4 regions of the Pseudomonas oryzae genome follow, and region 1 is predicted to be linked to each of the others. Evidence: predicted binding sites of a transcription regulator. Region 1 holds the regulator's gene; each other region holds the start of a gene.
What was found. The regulator sigma-54, encoded in region 1, starts transcription at its own class of promoters, with help from an activator protein. The targets are predictions, from matches to a motif close to ANTGGCATNNANNTTGCTNT.
Positions count from the first base shown of each region.

Region 1 (2,200 bases):
TGGACATCTGCGAGACGGCCTACATCGTCAACGCCGGCCAGTTGATCGCCGAGGGCGACGCCGAGAGCATCCTCGCCAACCAGCTGGTGAAGGACGTCTACCTGGGTCAAGAGTTCCGCCTGTAAGTCCCTCCCACCGCTTCACGCATGAGCCGCACGCCCGCCGTACCGCGCGGGCGTCGCATATCCCTACCTGACTGCGGCTTTTCGCCTGCCTGTCAAGCCTAGGCAAACTGGCAAATATCGGGCATATAATTTGCTATCAGCGGCGCCCCGGCGCCCAGCAGTGGACAGCGCGCAGGCGCTGGCAGACCCCAAGGTGCCAACTCCCAAGCCATGAAACACTCGCTAGTCCTCAAGATGGGCCAGCAGCTGACGATGACCCCGCAGCTGCAACAAGCCATTCGTCTGCTCCAGCTGTCGACCCTCGACCTGCAGCAGGAAATCCAGGAAGCCCTCGACTCCAATCCGATGCTCGAGCGCCAGGAAGACGGCGATGATTTCGACAGCGGCGACCCGCTGGCCGAAGGCGACGCCACTCACGGTGCGGCGAGCCTGGAGGGCGGCAGCGTCAGCGTCGAACGCGACCCCGACAGCCTCGACGAAGGCCAGTGGGAAGAACGCATCCCCAGCGAGCTGCCGGTGGACACCGCCTGGGAGGACATCTACCAGACCAGTGCCAGCAGCCTGCCGAGCAGCGAGGACGACGAGTGGGACTTCACCGCGCGCACCTCCTCCGGTGAAAGCCTGCAGAGCCACCTGCTCTGGCAGCTCAACCTGACCCCGATGAGCGACAACGACCGGCTGATCGCCATGTCGATCATCGACGCCATCAACAACGACGGCTACCTCGAGGAAAGCCTCGAGGACATCCTCACCTCCCTCGATCCCGAGCTGGGCATCGAACTGGACGAGGTGGAGATGGTGCTGCACCGCGTGCAGCAGTTCGAGCCGCTGGGCATCGGCGCGCGCGACCTCAGCGAGTGCCTGCTGCTGCAGCTCAACCAGCTGCCGGCCACCACCCCCTGGCTCGACGAAGCGCGCCGCGTGGTGCGCGAATACCTCGACCTGCTCGGCAGTCGCGACTACAGCCAGCTGATGCGCCGCCTGCGGGTCAAGGAAGACGAACTGCGCCAGATAGCCGAGCTGATCCAGCGCCTCAATCCGCGTCCCGGCGCGCAGATCGAGGCCAGCGAAGCCGAGTACGTGGTGCCCGACGTGATCGTGCGCAAGGACAACGAGCGCTGGCTGGTCGAGCTCAATCCCGACGCCATGCCGCGCCTGCGCGTCAACCCGCACTACGCCGGCCTGGTGCGCCGCGCCGACTCCAGCGCCGACAACACCTACATGCGCAACCAGCTGCAGGAAGCGCGCTGGTTCATCAAGAGCCTGCTCAGCCGCAACGAGACGCTGATGAAGGTCGCCACCCAGATCGTCGAGCTGCAGCGCGGCTTCCTCGAATACGGCGAGGAGGCGATGAAACCGCTGGTACTGCACGACATCGCCGAGGCGGTGGGCATGCACGAGTCGACCATCTCGCGGGTCACCACGCAGAAGTACATGCATACCCCGCGCGGCATCTACGAACTCAAGTATTTCTTCTCCAGCCATGTCAGCACCGCCGAGGGTGGCGAATGCTCGTCGACGGCGATCCGCGCCATCATCAAGAAGCTGGTGGCCGCGGAAAATCCGAAAAAGCCGTTGAGTGACAGCAAGATCGCTGGTTTACTGGAAGAGCAGGGGATTCAGGTGGCCCGCCGGACAATTGCCAAGTACCGGGAATCCCTGGGCATTGCGCCATCGAGCGAGCGCAAGCGACTGGTGTAACGACTGATCGCGAACACAGTTATTCGATGACGGGGCAACCCGTCAGCAACGTGGGTAATAAGGAGAAGCGGTATGCAAGTCAATATCAGTGGCCAACACCTGGAAGTGACCGACACTCTGCGCAACTACGTGAACGAGAAGTTCGAGCGCCTGGCACGCCATTTCGACCGCATCACCAACGTTCAGGTGATCATGCAGGTGGAGAAACTGAAGCAGAAGATCGAAGCTACCCTGCACGTTGCCGGCGGCGAAGTGGTCGCCAACGCCGAGCACGAAGACATGTATGCAGCCATCGACCTCCTGGCTGACAAACTGGACCGTCAGCTGATCAAGCACAAGGAAAAGCAGATCGAGCGCGAACAGGGCGCCGCCGC
Region 1 covers NZ_LT629751.1:94,588-96,787, reverse strand. The annotation lists gene lptB (LPS export ABC transporter ATP-binding protein) at 1-125, shown strand, start outside; gene BLT78_RS00480 (RNA polymerase factor sigma-54) at 336-1,826, shown strand; gene hpf (ribosome hibernation-promoting factor, HPF/YfiA family) at 1,899-2,200, shown strand, end outside.

Region 2 (2,200 bases), 740 kb from region 1:
CCGAGCACCAGATCGACGGCGGCGATGATCCGCAGTCCTTCCCAACCACCGGCAGAGAGAAACAAGCTGCCTGGAAACAGCCAGAACAATACCAGCGCGGCCAGCACGGTAAAGACCAGCAAGCTGATCAGCAGATGGACAGCAAAAGCGCCCCAACGACTCACCGACTTCGTCATACCCATCTCGAGCGAAACTCCAAACGGCTGCATATCGAATCTTTAATCCCCCACAAAGCAAAAGACCCCTTAGATCAGGGGTCTTTTACTCAAGACAGAAGGGCCGCGCTAGGCGCTAAGCAGATCAGGCGCGACCCGTTCTGCTTAGCGGCACTCGCTCGGCGCGAACTGCGGCGGCAGGGTACCGACATTCAGAGCAGGCAGGTTACGAGCAGTGGAGACGGCGTTGTTGACGGAAGCGCAGCCCCAGTCGACGGAGCCGGTGTTGCCGGTACCGAAGTTGGCAGCCAGCTGCACCGGAGCAACGCCGGTCTGTACGTAGGGGGTATAGACCAGGGTGGAAGCGGCCGGGATGTTACCGACGTTGGCCTCGTTGAAGGTGACGGTGATCTCGCCAGTGCCGGGATCGACCTGCACGGAGGTGACGTACTTACTGGTGGCACCGGTGCCGTTGGCCTGGGCGTTCCAGGTATTAGCGGTAGCGGTCAGCTCAGCTGCGGTATTGACTTCGCCGATCATCTGCTTGGCACTGGCGGCCAGGCCGACGCCTTCGGTCACGCGGGAGCGGATGGTGTAGTCCTGGTAGGCCGGCAGGGCGACGGCAGCCAGGATACCGATGATCGCGACCACGATCATCAATTCAATCAGGGTAAAGCCTTTCTGCAGTTGAGCTTTCATCACTAGTACTCCATGTAGAGAGAGGAGGTCTTGCGGACCTGCCAGAGTTAATGCAGACCGCATGCCAACTTTGCAGAAGCCTTGTTCTGCGGGGTTTGCAGGCCATGCACCCGCCCATGAAACCCCATCCGCGCCAGGATCTGCCGTTTTTTGTCACACCGCTCGTATGGAATTGGCAGCGCTACGGCATTGCGCTATAAGGCAGCCACCGGATTTACAGGTTGCCTCCCCCATGAACGACTCCATCGCCCTCACCGGCCTGGCCCGCCAGCTGGTGTTCGCCGAGCTGCTGGATGCCAGAACAGCACAGCAGGCGCAGGCCGAAGCGCTGCGCAACAAGGTCCCGCTGGTCAGCCACCTGGTGCAGAACAAGCTGGTCAAGCCGCGGGCGCTGGCGGAGATGGCCAGCGAGCAGTTCGGCCTGCCGCTCTTCGACCTCAAGGCGCTGGACAAGGAGCTGCAACCCAAGGAGCTGGTCAGTGAGAAGCTGATCCGCGAACACCGCGTGCTACCGCTGCTGCGCCGCGGCAACCTGCTGTTCGTCGGCGCCTCCGACCCGACCAACCAGCAGGCGATCCGCGACATCCAGTTCAGCATCGGCCTGACCGTGGAAACCTTGTTGGTGGAAGACGACAAGCTGGGCGAGGCCATCGACAAGTTCTTCGATACCGGCACCAGCGGCATGGAGGACCTGGCCGATGTCGACCTCGACGGCGTAGACATCGACCAGAGCGGTGAGAAAAAGGAAGAGGCAGTGGCCGGCAGCGATGCCGACGATGCGCCGGTAGTCAAGTTCGTCAACAAGATGCTGCTGGACGCCATCCGCGGCGGCTCCTCGGACCTGCACTTCGAGCCCTACGAGAAGACCTACCGGGTGCGCTTCCGTACCGACGGCATGCTCCACGAGGTGGCTCGCCCACCGATTCAGCTGGCCAGTCGCATCGCCGCACGCCTCAAGGTGATGGCTGCCATGGATATCTCCGAACGGCGCAAGCCGCAGGATGGGCGAATCAAGCTGAAGATCTCCGCCAACAAGGCCATCGACTTCCGCGTCAACACCCTGCCCACCCTGTGGGGCGAGAAGATCGTGATGCGGATTCTCGACCCCTCCAGCGCGCAGATGGGTATCGACGCCCTCGGTTACGAGGAAGAGCAGAAGGAGCTGTACCTCAAGGCACTGAGCCAGCCGCAAGGCATGATCCTGGTCACCGGCCCCACCGGTTCGGGCAAGACGGTTTCCCTCTATACCGGCCTGAATATCCTCAACACCCCGGACATCAACATCTCCACCGCCGAAGACCCGGTGGAGATCAACCTGGAAGGTATCAACCAGGTCAACGTCAATC
Region 2 covers NZ_LT629751.1:4,001,516-4,003,715, reverse strand. The annotation lists gene BLT78_RS18205 (hypothetical protein) at 1-176, opposite strand, end outside; gene BLT78_RS18200 (pilin) at 321-854, opposite strand; gene pilB (type IV-A pilus assembly ATPase PilB) at 1,087-2,200, shown strand, end outside.
Region 2: the regulator sigma-54 is predicted to act here: its motif matches at 904-923, upstream of BLT78_RS18200 (pilin).

Region 3 (2,200 bases), 1.4 Mb from region 1:
GGCGTTGAGCGCGCTCACCAGCTTGCCGTTCTGCTGCGCCAGGGCCAGGCGGCGCGCCTCGACGTCGAGCTCGCGCAGCGGCTCGAACAGCGCGGCCTTGAGGCGCAGGTACATCCCCAGCTCGCGGAACACCCGGGCCAGCGCCTGCTGCACCGGTTGCTGGCTGAACAGCGCCTGCCAGAGCACCGAGAGCAGGCCGTACCAGGCCGCGCCGGCGACCAGCAGCAGCGGCTCGCGCCACAGGTCGACCACCTCGCCGCCGCGCTGGTCGACGCCGATCATGGTGTAGATGGACAGGATCAGGGTGGCCGAGGCGATGGTGCCGTAACGTTCGCCGAGCGCGCCGAGCATGGTCAGGGCGAAGGCCGACAGCGCCAGGGCGGCGACGAACAGCCAGGGGTAGGGGAACAGCAGCTCGACGGCGAAGGCCGCCGCGGCGAAGCACGCCAGGGTGGCCAGCAGCGCCTGCAGGCGGCCCTGCCAGCTGTCGTCGGTCTCGGCCAGGGCGCTGGCGATGATGCCGAGGAACAGCGGGATGAGCAGCTCCATGCGCCCCTGCTGCCAGCTCAGCGCCATGCTGCCGGCGAAGGCGATCAGCACGCGCAGGCTGTAGCTGAACTTGTCCAGCGCCCACAGGCGGCGCAGGGATTGGCGGAGCGAGGGATTGGGCATGGGCGGTCGGCGGCTGGAGGAAAGGGGGCGCACGGCAAGGCGCATTGTAGACGCAGGCTCGGCGCTGCCGGGAGAGGTGGGCGCGGGCCCTGGCGCGCATCGGCTCGAGTCCGCGCGGTAACCGCACCGAAAACGGGATCTTTCCGCCACCGGCGCACCGTTTTGGTTCGATGTGCCGGCGGCGCGAGTGCGTCGTCGGGGCACGGCCGGGCGCTGGCGGAGACCGCTGCCTGCCTGGGCCGAGGCTCTGCGTCGCGGCTTGGGCAGCGGTTACGCCGGCTCATGGCAAGGCTGGCACGGAATCTGCTGAGGTGTGCTCAGCATCTGCCACCCAGGCGTGGCAGACCGTCCAGAATGGTCAATGGCGACCATCGCGCCCCAGGCGCAGGACCGGTGAGCCGGGCAGCGTTGCCAGGCACTCACCGCACAAGGAATACCAGGCAAAGGCGCCTGGAGCCGCTCGACGGCTCCAGGCGCTTTTTTTTTGCGGTTTTTTGCCCCTCCTGCCGGGCAGTGGCTTCGATCGAGGTACGGGTTATGAGCTCCAGTGACTTTTCCAGCAGCAAAGCGAATCTGGTCATCGTCGGCAACGGCATGGTTGGCCATCACTGTGTCGAGCAACTGGTCGGCAAGGGGGCGCTGGCGAGCTTCGAGGTCCACGTGTTCGGCGAGGAGCGCCAGCGCGCCTACGACCGCGTGCACCTGTCCGAATACTTCGGCGGCCGCGATGCCGAGTCGCTGGCCCTGTGCGCGGCCGACTACTACGCCAGCCACGGCGTGCAGGCGCACCTCGGCGTGCAGGTGCTGGAGATCGACCGCGAGCGCAAGGAAGTGGTGACCAGCGCCGGGCGCCAGGCCTACGACCAGCTGATCCTGGCCACCGGCTCCTATCCCTTCGTGCCGCCGATTCCGGGCGCCGAGGGCGACTCGCGACTGGTCTACCGCACCCTCGAGGACCTCGACGCGATCCGCGCCGCCGCGGCCAACGCCCGCCGCGGCGTGGTGGTCGGCGGCGGCCTGCTCGGCCTGGAGGCGGCCAACGCGCTGAAATCCCTCGGCCTCGAGGCCCACGTGGTGGAATTCGCCCCGCGCCTGATGCCGGTGCAGCTGGACGCCGAGGGCGGTGCCGCGTTGCGCGCGCAGATCGAGGCCCTGGGCGTCGGCGTGCACCTGTCGCGTGCCACCCGGGAAATCGTCGCCGGCGAAGACTATCGCTACCGGATGAACTTCGAGGACGGCGAGTTCCTCGAGACCGACCTGATCGTGTTCTCCGCCGGCATCCGCCCGCAGGACGCCCTCGGCCGCAGCGCCGGCCTGGAAATCGCGCCGCGCGGCGGCGTGGTGATCGACGGCCAGTGCAAGACCTCAGATCCGGCGATCTACGCCATCGGCGAGTGCGCGTCGTGGAACGGCAGCGTGTTCGGCCTGGTCGCCCCCGGCTACGGCATGGCGCGCGGCGTGGCCGCGCAGCTGGCCGGCGAGCCGCACGAGGCGTTCAGCGGCGCCGACATGTCGACCAAGCTCAAGC
Region 3 covers NZ_LT629751.1:3,323,846-3,326,045, reverse strand. The annotation lists gene yccS (YccS family putative transporter) at 1-672, opposite strand, end outside; gene nirB (nitrite reductase large subunit NirB) at 1,210-2,200, shown strand, end outside.
Region 3: the regulator sigma-54 is predicted to act here: its motif matches at 963-982, upstream of nirB (nitrite reductase large subunit NirB).

Region 4 (2,200 bases), 1.9 Mb from region 1:
TGGCCGGTGCCGGCGGCGAACTGCTGCTGCTCGACTTCGGTCTGGCCTACTGCCCCGGACTGTCCAGCGACGAAGCGCACAGCCTGCCCGGCACACCCAGCTACATCGCCCCGGAAGCCTTCGCCGGCGCCGCCCCGGAGCCGCGCCAGGACCTGTTCGCCGCCGGCGTCTGCCTGTACCGCCTGCTTACCGGCCAGTATCCCTACGGCGAGCTGGAGCCCTTCCAACAGCCGCCGAACAAGGCGCCAACCCCGGCCAGCCGCTACCGGCCTGACCTACCGGCCTGGCTCGACGAGCTGTTGCTCAAGGCGGTCGCCGCCAACCCGGCGCAGCGCTTCGAGACCTGCGAGGAATGGCTGCTGGCGCTCGACCAGGGCGAACGCCGTGCCCGCGATCTGCCGAACCGCCCGCTGCTCGAACGCGAGCCGCTGAAGTTCTGGCGCGGTCTGGCGCTGGTTTCGCTGCTGGCCAACCTGGTGCTGCTGGTACTGACACTCAAGGCGTAAGCCCTGCACTGCGCCCGAATATCGCCTGCAGCCTGGCGCCGACGCACCACAACGAGGCGAACCGCATCAAAGCGGTGCCAGCAAACCCCGGCCATCACGCCCGACTCCCGCAAGACGCCCGCCGAAGCCCCGCAAAAAGCCATATTCAGAAACCTGGCACGCAATATGCTTTGTTCGATCCAACAATTCATCGGGCGTAACCCTCAACGGCGAGGGGCGCGCTCCCCGAGCGATTCGGGAATCGGACAAAGGCGTCCTGCTGGCAACGGCGGGACGCCTTTTTTGTTTTTCGCAGGTCGGTTTCCGCGACGGGAGAGAAACCATGAACAAGCTCAAGCTGGTGATGGTCGGCAATGGCATGGCCGGGGTGCGCACCCTGGAGGAGCTGCTCAAGCTCGCGCCGGACCTGTACGACATCACCGTCTTCGGCGCCGAGCCGCATCCCAACTACAACCGCATCCTGCTCTCCCCGGTGCTGGCCGGCGAGCAGACCTTCGCGGAGATCGTGCTCAACGACCTCGACTGGTACAAGGACAACGGTATCGACCTGCGCATCGGCTGCAAGGTGGTCGACATCGACCGCCGCAACCGCAAGGTGATCGCCGCCGATGGCAGCGAGGCCGCCTACGACCGCCTGATCATCGCCACCGGCTCCAATCCGTTCATCCTCCCGGTCCCCGGCAACGATCTGGCCGGCGTGATCGGCTACCGCGACATCGCCGACACCGAGATGATGATGGAGACCGCCAAGACCCACCGCCACGCGCTGGTGATCGGCGGCGGCCTGCTCGGCCTGGAGGCGGCCAACGGCCTCAAGCTGCGCGGCATGGACGTCACCGTGGTGCACATCGGCGACTGGCTGCTCGATCGCCAGCTGGACAGGACCGCCGGCCAGCTGCTGCAGACCGCCCTGGAAGCGCGCGGCATCCGCTTCCGCCTCAACACCCACACCGCCGCCCTGCTCGACAACGGCGAAGGCCGGGTGTGCGCCGCCCAGTTCAAGGACGGCGACGTGATCCCCGCCGACCTGGTGGTGATGGCCGCCGGCATCCGCCCCAACACCGAACTGGCCGAGCGCGCGGGCATCGCCTGCAACCGCGGCATCCTGGTCAGCGACACCCTGCAGACCTTCGATCCGCGCATCTACGCCGTCGGCGAGTGCGCCAGCCACCGCGGCATCGCCTACGGCCTGGTCGCCCCGCTGTTCGAGCAGGCCAAGGTCTGCGCCAATCACCTGGCCCAGTTCGGCATCGGCATGTACCAGGGCTCGGTGACCTCGACCAAGCTCAAGGTGACCGGCATCGACCTGTTCTCCGCCGGCGACTTCATGGGCGCGGACGGCACCGAGACCATCACCCTCTCCGACCCGATCGGCGGCGTGTACAAGAAGCTGGTGATCAAGGACGACGTGCTGGTCGGCGCCTGCCTGTACGGCGACACCGCCGACGGCGGCTGGTATTTCCGCCAGGTGCGCGAGCGCGCCAACATCAGCGAGATCCGCGACCACCTGATGTTCGGCGCGGCCGGCTTCGGCGAGAACGCCATCGGCGACGTCGGCCACCAGGGCCAGCACAGCGCCGCGAACATGCCCGACGACATGGAGGTGTGCGGCTGCAACGGCGTGTGCAAGGGCGCCATCGTCAAGGCCATCCAGGAAAACGGCCTGTTCAGCGTCGACGAGGTGAAGAAGCACA
Region 4 covers NZ_LT629751.1:1,976,137-1,978,336, forward strand. The annotation lists gene BLT78_RS08705 (bifunctional protein-serine/threonine kinase/phosphatase) at 1-506, shown strand, start outside; gene nirB (nitrite reductase large subunit NirB) at 829-2,200, shown strand, end outside.
Region 4: the regulator sigma-54 is predicted to act here: its motif matches at 659-678, upstream of nirB (nitrite reductase large subunit NirB).